Regions from separate parts of the Variovorax sp. TLI9-5A genome, predicted to be linked through region 3. Evidence: predicted binding sites of a transcription regulator. Region 3 holds the regulator's gene; each other region holds the start of a gene.

Region 1 (3,754 bases), 2.0 Mb from region 3:
GGCCGGCGGCGGATTTCCACAGCGGCAGCGTCAGAGCGACCAGCGCCGTGTAGGTGAACAGGTAGGGCAGGTACCAGAGGTGGTTCCAGGTGATGCCGAACTCCGCGCCGTCGAAGGCCTGCTTCGGCCAGGGCTGGGCCATCGACAGGTAGCGCAGCAGGAAGGCGCCGAAGCCCGGCGCCACCAGCCCGTTGGCCACGCCCTGGGCGTAGGCCTGGTAGGGCACGATCACCGCCATGCCGAAGACCAGCGGCAGCATCAGCCGCAGGCCCCGGCTGCGCAGCAGGCCCCAGGTGCCCAGGCCCCGGCTGAGGAAGCCGAGCGACACGCCCGAGATCAAAAAGACAAGGTCCATGCGCCACAGGTTCAGGATGCGCATCGGCCATTGCAGCCACTCGGCCGCGTGCGGACTCTTGAGGTGCCAGGGCCAGTCGGCCACGTAGTACATGCCCACGTGATAGAGGATGACGAATAGGAAGGCCAGCGCGCGCAGGGCGTCGATGTCGTGGCGGCGGTGGTCGGAAGGGTCAGGATCGGCGGTCATGGGCGGCTCCTCGAAGCGGGGAAGGCCGCCATGCTCGGCCCGGCCGCCCCCGCGCGGCGCGGCCGGGGGACGGATCGCTCCCGCTTTGTGACGAGCGGTGGCCCGCGGGGATGAAATCCGGCCCCGAAACAGCCGTCCCGGGGTCCGTTTTCGCGAGAATCCCGGCCATGGGAGACCCCCGCAAGAACCTGTACGAACGCTACGCGCCGATCCGCCGCCCGCTGGAGGTGGCTTTCTGGATCGTGCTGATGACGCTGCAGGCCGCGTTCAGCACCATGGTGGCGATCATGGACGTGCGCACGCGTGCCGTGCCCCGGCCCAACTGGGAGGTCGCGACCTGGGAGGTGTCGAGCCACCTGATGCTGTTGCTGCTTGTGCCGGCGCTGGCCGCGGTGGAGCGCCGGCTGTCGCCGCTGGCGCGCACCCACCTGCTGCGCTTCCTGGCCTGGCACTTGGTCGCGAGCGTGGTGTTCAGCGTGGTCCACGTGGTGGGCATGTTCGGGCTGCGGGCGCTGGTCTACGCCGCAGCCGGCGAGCGCTACGACTTCTGGGGCTGGGCTGCCCAGTGGGGCTACGAGTACCTGAAGGACGTGCGGGTGTACGCCAGCATCGTGTTCGGCATCTGGGCCTACCGTTTGTTCCTGCTGCGCCTGCAGGGCGAAGCGCGGGTGCTGGATGCGCCGGAGGAGGGCGTGGTGGCTGAGCCGGCTCCCGTCCCGGTCCCGGTCCCGGACTTGGCGGAGTCCGGGGGATTTGAACCCCCGGCCGCAGAAGCGCCTCCCCCATCGCCGCCCCCGCGCCCCGAGCGCTTCCTCGTCCGCAAGCTGCGCCGCGAATTCCTCATCGCCGCCACCGACATCGACTGGCTCCAGGCCGAGGGCAACTACGTCGGCCTGCACGTCAACGGCCACGACTACCTGCTGCGCTCCACGCTGACCGACTTCCTGGCCCAGCTCGACCCCGCGCTCTTCGTGCGCGTGCACCGCAGCCATGCGGTGAACCTGGGCCGCATCCGCGAGATCGAGCCGCTGGACGGCGGCGACGCCCGGCTGCACATGCATGACGGCACCACCGTGCCCTGCAGCCGGCGCTATCGGGACGCGCTTCGGGCAGGCGCCGGCCCGGGCTGAAGCGGTGCGTGGCGAGCCTTGATTAGCCCGCTATTGGTTCATTTCGCACCATCGAAGAGCTTATAGGCACCATTTTTGCTTCATTGGCCGGCCGTACTGGTTGATTCCGGTGCGACGCACCAATTCAAACCAAAAATCCGCAAGAAGCTCCAATGGACGCACTTAAACAGGGCGCAGACGCGCTGTTCATCCTTCTCGGCGCCATCATGGTCCTGGCCATGCACGCCGGTTTTGCCTTTCTCGAACTGGGCACCGTGCGCAAGAAGAACCAGGTCAATGCGCTGGTGAAGATCCTGGTCGACTTCTCGGTCTCGACCATCGTGTATTTCCTGGTGGGCTACGGCGTGGCCTATGGCACCCATTTCTTCGTGAGCGCCACCGAGCTGTCGGCCAGGAGCGGCTACGAGCTGGTGAAGTTCTTCTTCCTGCTGACTTTTGCCGCGGCCATTCCGGCCATCATTTCGGGCGGCATCGCCGAGCGCGCCAAGTTCTGGCCGCAACTGATCGCCACGGCGGTGATCGTCGGCTTCGTCTACCCGCTCTTCGAGGGCATCGCCTGGAACAAGCACTTCGGCATCCAGGGCTGGATCGCCTCGCTCACCGGCCACGAGTTCCATGACTTCGCGGGCTCGGTGGTGGTGCATGCGGTGGGCGGCTGGCTGGCGCTGCCCGCGGTGCTGCTGCTGGGCGCGCGGCGCAACCGCTACCGGGGCGACGGCTCGCTGAGCGCGCATCCGCCGTCGAACATTCCGTTCCTGGCGCTGGGCGCGTGGGTGCTGTGCGTGGGCTGGTTCGGCTTCAACGTGATGAGCGCGCAGAGCATCGACAAGATCTCCGGCCTGGTGGCCGTGAACTCGCTGATGGCGATGGTCGGCGGCACGCTCGTGGCGCTGGCCATGGGCAAGAACGACCCGGGCTTCGTCTACAACGGCCCGCTCGCCGGCCTGGTGGCGGTGTGCGCCGGCTCCGACCTGATGCACCCGCTGGGCGCGCTGGTGGTGGGCGGCGTGGCTGGCGGCATCTTCGTCAAGCTGTTCACGCTCACGCAGAACAAGTGGAAGATCGACGACGTGCTCGGCGTGTGGCCGCTGCACGGCCTGTGCGGCACCTGGGGCGGCATCGCGGCCGGCATCTTCGGAACCCAGGCGCTGGGCGGCATCGGCGGCGTGAATGTGTGGGCGCAGCTTATCGGCACCGTGATGGGCGTGGCCTGGGCTGCGCTGGCGGGCGCGGCGGTGTACGGCGCGCTCAAGGCGGTGGCGGGGCTGCGGTTGTCGCAGGAAGAGGAATACGACGGCGCCGACCTGTCGATCCACCACATCTCGGCGACGCCGGAGCGCGAGGTCAACTGGTAATCGCGGGCCCTGCAGCAGGGCGCAGCGGCTTGGGCTATTCTCGGCGCCCCTTACAACCGCCGAGGAGTAGACCCATGACAACGACACCCGCTCGCTGGCTGCGCAAAGGCATCGCCGCACTGGCCGGCAGCCTGCTCATGCTTTCGTTCTCTTGCGTGGCGCAAGCCGGCGCGCCACAGGTCAAGACCCAGGCGCCGGGCTTCTACCGCATGATGCTCGGCGACTTCGAGGTGACGGCGCTGTTCGACGGCACCCTCGACCTCGAGCCCAAGAAGCTGCTCACCAACACCACCCAGGCGCAGGTCGGCAAGCTGCTCGACCGCGGCTTCGAGAAGGACGCCGTGCCCACCTCGGTGAACGGCTACCTCATCAACACAGGCAGCAAGCTGGTGCTGGTCGACACCGGCGCCGGCGGCCTCTTCGGCCCCACGCTCGGCAACCTGCAGGCCAACCTCAAGGCCGCCGGCTACCAGCCCGAGCAGGTCGACGACGTGCTCATCACCCACATGCACGGCGACCACGTCGGTGGCCTCGTGCAGGACGGCAAGCTGGTGTTTCCCAACGCCACCATCCACGCCGGGCAGGAAGACGCCGACTTCTGGCTGAACAAGGCCAACCTGGAGAAGGCCTCCGCCGAGATGAAGGGTTTCTTTCAGGGCGCGATGGCCTCGCTGAATCCGTACGTGGAAGCCGGCAAGTTCAAGGGCATGAAGGGCGGCACCGAG
Region 2 (3,754 bases), 6.3 Mb from region 3:
AAGGGAAAAGCACAAGCCGTTGCCGTTTTTACGCCCCTGCCCGCGGGTACGCCGGAAGCGCTGGAGCAGACACGGCAACTGCTCGAACGCTGGGGCGAAGTACTCGCGGCGTACCGTCGCCAGGACTGGGCCATGGGCCGAAACTTGCTGGCACCCCTGCTCGCCGCGGATGCGAAAAAAGTCCTTTACCAGCTCTACGCCCAGCGTTTAGCCTCGATGGCGTTGCGACCGCAAGACCCGAACTGGGATGGCGCGACCCGGTTCGAAACCAAATGACGACGGACACATACAAGGGGTCTTTCACAATGCAGGTTCGTGTGCTGGGTTGCTCGGGCGCCATCGCCAAAGACTGCCGCACCACCTCGTTCCTGGTCGACACGGATCTGCTCGTCGATGCGGGCACCGGTGTCGGAGACCTCACGCTCGACGAGATGGTCCGCATCGACGACGTCGTGCTCACGCACAGCCACCTCGACCACATCGCAGCGCTCCCCCTGATGCTCGACGCCATCGGCAGCCGTCGCACGCAGCCGCTGCGCGTGCATGCGCTGAGGGACACCATCGACGCGCTGCGCGTGCATGTGTTCAACAACGTCATCTGGCCCGACTTCGAGAGCATTCCCAGCCCCGAATCGCCCTTCGTGAGCTTTCACGACATCGCGGTGGGGCAGCAACTGCCGCTAGGCAGCCGCGAGCCCAAGGTGGTGGAGGTGCTGCCCGCAGTCCATACCGTGCCCGCATGTGGCTTCGCCGTGCGACGGGCAGAAGGCGGTGCTCACTGGGTTTTCAGCGGGGACACCGAGCGCAATGCCTTCTTCTGGGAGCGCGTGAACGCGCTGGATGTGGCGATGCTGGTCATCGAAACGGCGTTCAGCAGCCGTGAACATGCCCTGGCCGAGCGCAGCCTGCATCTGTCGCCGGCAGTCTTGGCCGACGAACTGACGCACATCCGGCCGGGCAAGCAATATCCGATCTACATCACCCACACCAAGCCGGCCGAAACCGACGAGATCATGAGTCAGATCGAAGCGCTGGTGGACGACCAGGTGGCGGGGCTGGCGCAGCGGGATATCCGCTGGCTGAAGGCGGATGGCGTCCTGACTTTCTGACGGCGGATGACGCCTTGGCATGACAAATTTGTCACCAAGTGTCGCATCTTGGGCAAGTTGTGTCACACCGTGTAACGCCAAAGTGGCTTCAGGTGACACGTCCGGTCTCTGGAAGGGGCTGAAGGCGGGTGGCACAGTTGCTGCGGAAGGTACCTCGCTCCGGGCAGGTTCCCGGGCGTAACAACCAACCTACCTGGAGTTCCTTAAATATGAACGTTCGTACCATCGCCCGCCGCGCTCAGGCCGGCTTTACCCTTATCGAACTGATGATCGTCGTGGCGATCATTGGTATTTTGGCTGCTGTGGCTCTGCCGGCGTACAACGACTACGTGACTCGTGCACAAGTTGCGGAACCTGTTGAATTGCTGGGCGGCTTGAAGGCGCCCCTGGCAGAGTTCGGCTCCAATCAGAATGCTTGGCCTACTTTGGTTCAAACCGATGGAACCAACACGCAAGTCGTCGCCGCAACCTCGATCGCAGCGAACCTGACGGGTAAATACTCGACTTTGGGTACCGCCATCACTGGAACTTATCCGGCCGGAACGCTGACTGCGACCATGCGCTCTAATTCGCGTGCAACTGGCACGGTCGTCTTCAATACCACTGACGGCGGTGCAAACTGGAGCTGCAACAGCGGAACCGTTGCAAATAAGTTCCTTCCTCAGGCTTGCCGTGAGGCAAGTGCTGGTACGACGGCTCCCGCACCTGCACCGTAATTGCATCGTAAGCTAAAAAAAGAGGCGCAAAGCCTCTTTTTTTTGGTCTTAGGAGATTCAATGCAAATCGCTGACAAAAATCAGAGTGGCGCTAGGGTGATGGATACAGCCCTGCTTGGCGGAATTTCGTTGCTTGTGTGGTTGATATTTCGATCAATTGAGCTAGAGGCCAAAGAAGTTTTAATTCTAGCCTCTGTAATGATGCTTTTGGCTAATTTCGTAAATCATCCTCATTTCATATATTCGTATCAGATGTTTTTCGAAATTTGGCCTGCAATAAAAAAGGAAAAACGGGCTGCGTATAAGGTCAGATGGTTGATGACGGCAATAGCCGTTCCATTGTTTTTGATTGTTCTGCTGAGCCTGTCGGTTTACTTCTCGCTGCATAGGGATTTCACGCTCTTGCAACTCAGCCTGGGTCTTTATGCCATTCTCGTTGGATGGCACTACGTAAAGCAAGCTTTTGGTATGGCACTTTTCGATGCGGCACAAAGGAAGGTCTATTGGTCTGCCAAATCGCGAAGCATACTTCTCTGGAACTCATACATAAGCTGGATAGCTGCGCTGATAATTGGGGCCGGTGCTCTCGGCAGAGGTGATTTTTGGGGCGTTAAATTTCCGATCTTCAAACCTCTGCTTAATGATTATTGGACAGCTACAGCAGCTATCGTTGCCGTAGCTTCTGCTGTGTGGACATTGATAGCGATATGGCGCCAGGTCGTAGTTTGGCGAAATGCAAAGACCCCCACTTCAAATATGCCGTTTGCAGGGATAATTGGATATATGGTCGGTATTTATCTTTGGACAGTACTCGCGTGGCTTGACCATAAGTTCATTCTAGTTATTCCATTTTTCCATTCTTTGCAATACTTGGCTATAGTTTCGAAATACAAAAAAGGCAAAAGCAAAGAAAAGTTTGGTACGACAAGCCCATTGGCCAAAAATGTTTGGAATTATATTGGAGTGGTGGTTATGGGGGCAATTGCATTTTGGATCATCCCGGGTGTACTGGACTATCTAAAAGAGGGGAAGATTAATTATTTATCTGGCGGGGTTTTTATTTGTACTGCTGCAATCTGGATTTTTATAAACATCCATCATTATTTTATCGACAGCGTGATCTGGAAAAAGGAGAACCCGCTAATGAAAAAGTATATTTTTTCTTAAAATGGATGCCAAATCAATTTCCTTGGCGATCGTTGAGTATTGGGCCCGTAGCCGGGTTTTCAGGTTCTCTTTTCGAGCGGTCGCGGCAATTTTTTTCTTGAGATTTGCGGCCGAGGCGTTGATGGTCTTTCTTGAAAAAGGATCGTTTAACTATTTGTTGTTGGTGGTTTCCGAATTAATAAGCGTTGGCCTGCTTGTTTTTGCCAGAGATTCTCTTGACGTCAAAATGAATTTTCTTGCCGTTTTGTCCACGGTGTGCGGTACTTTTTATTACCTGCTGATGGACTTTTTTGAATACGCGTCTATCGGGTTGGTTTCTTCTGGAGTTGGAGCTTCGTTGCAGACTGCTGGAATAATTCTGCAAATTTATTCAAAATTAAGTCTCGGCCGGAGCTTTGGTCTTCTTCCTGCGAATCGTGGAGTGGTAGTTAGGGGAGCGTATCGTTTTGTCCGGCATCCGATTTATGCTAGTTACATATTAGGGCACGTTGGATTTATCCTTGGCGCATTTAATTTTTGGAATTTGGGAGTTTTGCTCCTTGCGTATATTTTTCAATTTATTCGCATTAAGGAGGAGGAGTCGGTTTTGAGGAAGGATGCAAACTATCTTGCTTACGAAAGTCGAGTGAAATGGAGGTTTCTTCCGTTCGTATTCTGATCCGGTCGATCCGGTTTCAGCTTGCCGCCGCTCTTTTGATTGCTGTCAAATGTTGGTTCGACGGAGAGCGAAGATTTGTATTCGATATTGTCCGGAGTTAAAGC
Region 3 (3,754 bases):
TTGCGCCCACCCGCCACCGCCATCGCGCCGTCGGCGATGAACAGCTTGTTGTGCATGCGGCGGTTGACGCGGCTGAAGTCGAGGAGCGAGGCGGTGAAGCGCTTCAGCAGGCTGCCGCGCCCGGCCGGGAAGGGGTTGAACAGGCGCAGCTCCACGTTGGGCGTGGCGGCCAGGCCCAGCAGCAGCTCGTCCTCGCCGGAGGTGTAGAGATCGTCCATCAGCAGCCGCACGCGCACGCCGCGCTGGGCAGCGTCGCGCAGGGTGCGCAGCAGGTAGCGGCCGGTCTCGTCGTTCTCGATCTGGTAGTACTGCACGTCGAGCGTGCGCTGCGCGCGGCGCGCGAGCTGGATGCGGGTGTCGAACGCGAAATCGCCGCCGGGCATCAGGCGAAAGCCGCTGAGGTCGGGGTCGGGCTGCGAGGCCAGGGCGATCTTGCCGAGGGCGGTGTCGGCCGAGACGGCGATGGTCCTGGTGGGTGGGCGCGGGGCCTCGTCGGGCAGGCTGGCGCAGCCGGCGAACAGCAGCACCGCCGCCATGGCGAAGACCCAATGCCCACAACGCGACATCAGGCCATGGCTCATCGGCTTCTTTCTAGAGTGCCTTGCGCAGGTTGGCGGGGGCGATGCGCAGCGCCTCGCGGTACTTGGCGACGGTGCGGCGCGCGCACTCGATGCCCTGCTCCTTCAGCATCTCGGAGATCTGGCTGTCCGACAGCGGCTTCTTCACGCTCTCCGAGCCGACGAACTGCTTGATCAGCGCGCGCACTGCGGTGCTCGACGCGTTGCCGCCGGTCTCGGTGCCCAGTGCCGAGCCGAAGAAGTACTTGAGCTCGACCGTGCCGAAGGGCGTGGCCATGTACTTGGCGGTGGTCACGCGCGAGATGGTGGATTCGTGCAGGCCCAGCTCGTCGGCGATCTCGCGCAGCACCAGCGGGCGCATGGCGAGCTCGCCGTGCACGAAGTAGCTCTTCTGCCGCTCGACGATCGCGTTGCTCACGCGCAGGATGGTGTCGAAGCGCTGCTGGATGTTCTTGATGAACCAGCGCGCCTCCTGCAGCCGCTGCGACAGCGCCTGGCTGCCCTCGCCCTTGTGCGACTTGAGCGCGCCGGCGTAGATGTCGTGCACGCGCAGGCGCGGCATGACCTCGGGGTTGAGCATGACGCGGAACTTCACGTTGGTGCCGCGCCCGGTCTTGGTGACGATGACGTCGGGAATGATGATGTTGCGTTCCACGTCGACGAAGCTGCGGCCCGGCTTGGGCTCCAGCCGCGCGATGACCTGCAGCGCCGAGCGCACCAGCTCCTCGCTGCTGCGGGTGAGCGTGGCCAGGCGCTTGAAGTCGCGGCGCGCGAGCAGCTCCATGGGCTGCTTGCAGATGGCGATGGCGGTCTTGCGGACCAGCGCTTCTTCCTCGGTCTCGTCGTCGCTGGCCATGGCGCGCAGCTGGATGCTCAGGCACTCGCCGAGGTCGCGCGCGCCGACGCCGGCGGGCTCCAGGCTCTGCAGCAGGCCGAGCGCCACCTGGAAGTGGTGCACGAGGTCGTCGAACTCGTCGTTGTCGTCGCCGGCCAGGCCCGAGGCCAGCGCGGGCAGCGAGTCTTCGAGGTAGCCGTCGTCGTTGAGCGATTCGATGAGAAAGCGCAGCGCGGCGCTGTCGCTCTCGTTGAGCCGCAGGCTCAGCGCCTGGCGGTGCAGGAAGGACTGCAGCGACTCCTGGCTGCGCGCGAGCTCGGTGGCGTCCGCGCGCTCGTCGTCGCCGGCGTTGTTCTGGCGCGCGGGCGCGTCGCTGCCCCACTCGCTGTCGTCGGGCGCCATTTCGACGGTGCCGTCGCCTTCCCAGTCGGGCTCGCGCTCGGAGATCTCGGCGGCGGGGCCGTCGGAGTCGGCCGTGGTGGTGGTGCCGGTTTCGGTGGCAGCAGTGGACGTGCCGGCAGCGGGCGAAGCGAAGTCGCTCTCGCCGTCACCACTATCGCCGCCGTCGTCGCGCGGCACCGGGGCATCGGCCGTGTCGAGCCCGAATTCCTCGCGCGCCGCTTCTTCAGCCGTGCGCTCGAGGAACGGGTTCTCGTCGAGCATCTGCTCCACCTCCTGGCTCAGTTCGAGCGTGGAGAGTTGAAGCAGCCTGATCGACTGCTGCAGCTGTGGCGTCAACGCCAGATGCTGCGAGACGCGAAGGGATAGCCCTTGCTTCATGGGAACCGCTCCCGCCCTTACATGCGGAAGTGCTCGCCCAGGTACACCCTGCGTACCTCGGCGTTGTCGACGATCTCCGAGGGTGTGCCTTGTGCCAGCACGTGCCCGTCGCTGATGATGAAAGCGTGATCGCAGATGCCCAGCGTTTCACGCACGTTGTGGTCGGTGATGAGCACGCCGATGCCGCGCTCCTTCAGGAAGCTGATGATGCGCTGGATCTCGATCACGGCGATCGGGTCGATGCCGGCGAAGGGCTCGTCCAGCAGGATGAAGCGCGGCTGCGTGGCCAGCGCGCGCGCGATCTCGACGCGGCGGCGCTCGCCGCCCGACAGCGCCAGCGCGGGCGAATCGCGCAGGTGGTCGACGCGCAGGTCGGCCAGCAGGTCGGTCAGGCGCTCCTCGATGTGCTCCTTCGACAGCGGCACCAGCTTGCCGTTCGCGTCGGGCTCGCTCTGCAGCTCGAGCACGGCGCGCACGTTTTCCTCGACCGTGAGCTTGCGGAAGATGGAGGCTTCCTGCGGCAGGTAGCTCAGGCCCATGCGGGCGCGGCGGTGGATCGGCATGTGGGCGATGGGCTCGCCGTCGATGGTGATGTCTCCGGCATCGGCGCGCACCAGCCCCACGATCATGTAGAACGAGGTGGTCTTGCCGGCGCCGTTCGGGCCGAGCAGCCCGACGACTTCGCCCTTCTGCACGTCGAGCGAGACGTCCTTCACGACCGTGCGGCTGCCATAGCTCTTCTTCAGGCCGCGCGCGACCAGGCGGCTGCCCGGCGCGCCGTTGGCGTCCTGAGTTCCTGCGGATTCGATCACTTGCGCGTGTCTCCCTGGTCACTGAGCGTTGTGCTCTGGCGCAGGCCCTTGCCGGGCGCCGGGGTGGGAGCCGGCGGGGGCGCCTTCGCGCCGCCGGCCGGGGCCGAGGCGCCGGCAGCCGGGGCGGTGGCGGCCTTGGGGGTGAGGATGGTCCTGACGCGTCCGCCCGGCGACGAGGCGTTGACGGCGGTGTTCGGCGGCACGGTGGAGCCGTTGACGGTGTAGGTGTCGTTGCTCTGGTCGTAGACGATCAGCGCGCCCTGGCTCTCGTCGTTCGGCGTGGCGCCCAGGAGGCGGCGCATGACGGCGTTGCGGATGAACTTGACGTTGTCGGCGCGGCTGTCGTACTCGATGACTTCCGACTCGCCCTCGATCCACTCGTCGGGCGCGTTGCGCTTCTGCTTGTAGTAAGCCCGCTTGCCCGGCGCCGCCGTGACCACGCCGTACTGGTAGCCCTCGGCGTCCTGGCGCACGTCCAGCCGTGCGCCACGGATGATGATCGTGCCTTTTGTCACCAAAACGTTGCCGGTGAACACGCTGGTCTGCTTCAGGTCGTCGTAGCGCATCGAGTCGGATTCGATGTTCATCGGCTTGGAGCGGTCGGCGGTTTCGGCCACCGCTCCCGAGGCAAGGCCTGCCAGCAACAGCGCGCCGGCGGCCAGGCGGCCCATGCGACGCAGGAAGGGGGTTGTGGGGTAAGAGTGCAATGTCATAGAGGCACGAAACTTGCTCGGCATTGTATGCGGCTG
Region 4 (3,754 bases), 3.9 Mb from region 3:
AATCGCCCGGGATGAGATACAGCCGGTCGTCGCGCAGGAACCAGGGGCCGGTCTTCCAGGCCGGGCCGGCCAGTGCGGGCGCGTCGCCGTTCGCGTTGCCGGGCTCGATGGGCAGCATGTAGCCGATCACCGCGTCGAGCTTCTGGGTGAACACGCGGCGCAGGCGCACGCGCTCCAGTTCGTCGTCGAGCTTCGAGTCGAAGGGGTCGACGTTGACGGGCAGGCGGCGTTCGCGCCAGAGGTAGTAGTAGATGTCCTCGTAGCCCGGCTGGATGTAGCGCTCGGTGATACCCAGCTTGTGCGCGAGCAGGTTGGTGAAGCGGCGCGCGTCCTCGCTGGTGTAGTGCGTCGGAAAGCGCTCGTCGGCGAAGAGGTCGGGGTCGTGCCACAGCGGCTGGCCGTCGGCGCGCCAGAAGATCGACAGCGCCCAGCGCGGCAGCTGCTCGCCCGGATACCACTTGCCCTGGCCGAAGTGCAGGAAGCCGCCCTGGCCGTACTCGGCGCGCAGCCTGTGCACGAGCTCGGTGGCGTAGCCGCGCTTGGTGGGGCCGAGCGCGTCGGTGTTCCACTCGGGCGCGTCGCGGTCGGTGGTGGCCACGTAGGTGGGCTCGCCACCCATGGTCAGGCGCACGTCGCCGGCCTTCAGGCGCGCGTCGACGGCGTCGCCCAGGGCCAGCACGTCGGCCCATTGGTCTTCGGTGTAGGGCTTGGTGACGCGCGGCGATTCGTAGATGCGCGTGACCTTCATGTCGTGGCCGAATTCGACCTCGGATTCATCGACGCCGCCCTCGATGGGCGCGGCGCTCGAAGGCGTGGGCGTGCAGGCCAGCGGAATGTGGCCTTCGCCGGCCAGCAGGCCCGAGGTGGCGTCGAGGCCGATCCAGCCCGCGCCGGGCAGGAACACTTCGCACCAGGCATGCAGGTCGGTGAAGTCGACCGTGGTGCCGCTCGGGCCGTCGAGCGCCTTCACGTCGGGCGTGAGCTGGATCAGGTAGCCCGAGACGAAGCGTGCCGCCAGGCCGCAGTGGCGCAGCAGCTGCACCAGCAGCCAGCCCGAGTCGCGGCAGGAGCCGCTGCCGTTGGTGAGCGTTTCTTCCGGCGTCTGCACGCCGGGCTCCATGCGGATCAGGTAGTTGACGTCCTTCTGGACCTGCTGGTTGATGCCGACCAGGAAGTCGATGGTGCGCTGCTCCTTGCGGTCGATCTTGTCGAGGTAGGCCTGCAGCAGCGGCGTGGGCGTTTCGGTGACGAGGTAGGGAGCCAGTTCTTCGGCCTGCGACGCCGTGTACTTGAACGGGAAGTTCTCGGCCTGCGGTTCGAGGAAGAAGTCGAAGGGGTTGTAGACCGCCATCTCGACCACGAGGTCGACCGTGACCTTGAACTCGCGCGTCTTCTCGGGAAACACGAGCCGCGCCTGGTAGTTGGCGAACGGGTCTTGCATCCAGTTGACGAAGTGCTCGGCCGGCTCGACCCGCAGCGAGTACGAGATGACGTTGCTGCGGCAATGCGGCGCGGGCCGCAAGCGCACGACCTGGGGGCCCAGCTGCACCAGCCGGTCGTACTTGTAATGGGTGACGTGGTGGAGAGCGGCGTGAATGGACATGCGTTTTTGTGTGCAGTGCTGGCAGATTGCATCGGGAGATGATGTCTCTGGTGAGACGCATACTAGCCGAGATACCAAAGCAATTAACGCGCCACTGAGCGTGATTTGGGGAGGGTTTGCATCATGGATTCGGGAGTTGTCCGATGACGCGGTTTCGTGCGTCGGGCCGGGCTGCGGGGGGCTTCGGCGCATTTGCGGCACTGGGCGGTTCGTTGCTGGGAGCGGCCTTGCAGCTGCAGCAACCGGTGCTGTGGCCGGCATGGGGTTATGCCGGTTTGCTATGTGTCGGCGTGGCCGGAATGTGGTGGCGGCGACTGCCGGGCAGAAGGCTCTTGTTGATCGCCGTGGCGTGCGGAGCGATGGCCGGCTCGGGGCTCGCAGGATTGCGCGCCGTCGCCTATGCGAAAGGCGCGCTCGACCCGGCGCTCGAAGGGCGCGACCTGCGCGTCGCAGGCGTCGTATCGGAGATGTCCCAGCGCAACGAGGCTGGTACGCGATTCGTCTTGGATGTCGAAGCCGCGCAGTGGGTCGACCCCTCCATGACAGGCCTGCCAGCCGTGCCCGAGCGCATCGCGCTCGGCTGGTATGCGGAAGGCTCCAGCCTCTGGAGCCGTACCTCGCCAGCCAGCACCGCCGTCGCTTCCCCGCATGCCGGCGAACGCTGGAGCCTGACGGTGCGCCTGAAAGCCCCGCACGGCAACCGCAACCCCCACGGTTTCGACAGCGAACTCTGGATGTGGGAGCAGGGCCTGCACGCCAGCGGCCATGTGCGAGCCGGCGCGCGCGACGCGGCGCCGGTGCTGGTCGGCTCCACCTGGCGGCACCCCATCGAACGCGCCCGTGAAGCGGTGCGCGACGCCATCTTCGAGCGCGTGCCAGACCGCGCGCAGGCCGGCGTGATCGCGGCTCTCGTCACCGGCGACCAGAACGCCATAGACCGCGCCGGCTGGGATGTGTTCCGTGCCACGGGCGTGGCGCACCTGATGTCGATCTCGGGCCTGCACGTCACGATGTTCGCGTGGCTCGCCGCGCACGCCGTTGGCCTGCTCTGGCGGCGCAGCACGTGGCTGATGCTGCGCCTGCCCGCGCAGCAGGCCGCGTTGATCGGCGGCGTGCTGCTGGCCACGCTCTACGCGCTCTTCAGCGGCTGGGGCGTGCCTTCGCAGCGCACGGTCTGGATGCTGGCGACGGTCGCGCTGCTGCGCCTGACCGGGCGGCGCTGGCCCTGGCCGAACGTGTGGCTGCTGACTGCCGCGGTGGTGGTCGCGCTCGACCCGTGGGCATTGATGCAGGCGGGCTTCTGGCTGAGCTTCGTGGCGGTGGGCGTGCTCTTCGCGACGGACGCTGGAGTGCAGGGCGAGCAGCAGGCCGGCGCGGCCGCCCGACTGCTGCGCTTCTTTCGCGAGCAATGGACCATCACGCTGGCGATCACGCCGCTGAGCCTGCTGCTGTTCCAGCAGGTGTCGCTGATCGGACTGCTGGCCAACGCGGTGGCGATTCCGTGGGTCACGCTCGTGATCACGCCGCTGGCGATGCTCGGCGTGACGGTGCCACTGTCGTGGGACCTTGCGGCCACGGCCGTGCAGGCGCTGGCGCTGCTGCTGCAATGGCTGGCCGAGTTGCCGCACGCCACGCTGTCGATGGCCGCGCCGCCCTTGTGGCTGGCCGCCTGCGGCGTCGGTGGCGGTGCGCTGCTGGCCATGCGGCTGCCATGGTCGCTGCGCGGCCTCGGCATTCCGCTGCTCCTGCCCGTGCTGCTGTGGCAGGCGCCCCGGCCGGCCGCTGGCGAGTTCGAGCTGCTCGCCGCCGACATCGGCCAGGGCAACGCGGTGCTCGTGCGCACCGCCACGCACAGCCTGCTCTACGACGCCGGCCCGCGCTACAGCCTCGAAAGCGACGCGGGCCACCGTGTGCTCGTGCCGCTGCTGCGGGCGTACGGCGAGCGACTCGATACGCTGGTGGTGAGCCATCGCGACGCCGACCACATCGGCGGCGCGCCCGCCGTGCTCGCGATGCAGCCCGAGGCGGCGCTACTGAGCTCCATCGAGGCCGCGCACCCGCTGCAGGCGATGCGCGCGGCAAGGCGCTGCGAGGCGGGGCAGTCGTGGAACTGGGACGGCGTGCGCTTCGAGGTGCTGCATCCCTTCGAGA

Evidence for each region. The regulator sigma-54, encoded in region 3, starts transcription at its own class of promoters, with help from an activator protein. The targets are predictions, from matches to a motif close to TGGCANGNAANCTGCTTT.
Region 1: AC1VNX_RS22210 (ammonium transporter) is a predicted target of sigma-54. The motif match lies at 1,739-1,756, and genes of this name have one in related genera.
Region 2: AC1VNX_RS01950 (pilin) is a predicted target of sigma-54. The motif match lies at 1,239-1,256, and genes of this name have one in related genera.
Region 4: AC1VNX_RS13190 (transglutaminase family protein) is a predicted target of sigma-54. The motif match lies at 1,680-1,697, and genes of this name have one in related genera.

Annotation. Positions count from the first base shown of each region.
Region 1 covers NZ_CP200310.1:4,688,110-4,691,863, reverse strand. The annotation lists gene AC1VNX_RS22220 (acyltransferase family protein) at 1-544, opposite strand, end outside; gene AC1VNX_RS22215 (LytTR family DNA-binding domain-containing protein) at 712-1,674, shown strand; gene AC1VNX_RS22210 (ammonium transporter) at 1,827-3,029, shown strand; gene AC1VNX_RS22205 (MBL fold metallo-hydrolase) at 3,104-3,754, shown strand, end outside.
Region 2 covers NZ_CP200310.1:395,507-399,260, forward strand. The annotation lists gene AC1VNX_RS01940 (CHASE2 domain-containing protein) at 1-276, shown strand, start outside; gene AC1VNX_RS01945 (3',5'-cyclic-nucleotide phosphodiesterase) at 306-1,109, shown strand; gene AC1VNX_RS01950 (pilin) at 1,319-1,825, shown strand; gene AC1VNX_RS01955 (hypothetical protein) at 1,886-2,992, shown strand; gene AC1VNX_RS01960 (methyltransferase family protein) at 2,994-3,650, shown strand.
Region 3 covers NZ_CP200310.1:6,703,723-6,707,476, forward strand. The annotation lists gene AC1VNX_RS31880 (phospholipase D family protein) at 1-581, opposite strand, end outside; gene rpoN (RNA polymerase factor sigma-54) at 592-2,193, opposite strand; gene lptB (LPS export ABC transporter ATP-binding protein) at 2,211-3,005, opposite strand; gene lptA (lipopolysaccharide transport periplasmic protein LptA) at 3,002-3,718, opposite strand.
Region 4 covers NZ_CP200310.1:2,757,948-2,761,701, forward strand. The annotation lists gene AC1VNX_RS13190 (transglutaminase family protein) at 1-1,603, opposite strand, end outside; gene AC1VNX_RS13195 (DNA internalization-related competence protein ComEC/Rec2) at 1,747-3,754, shown strand, end outside.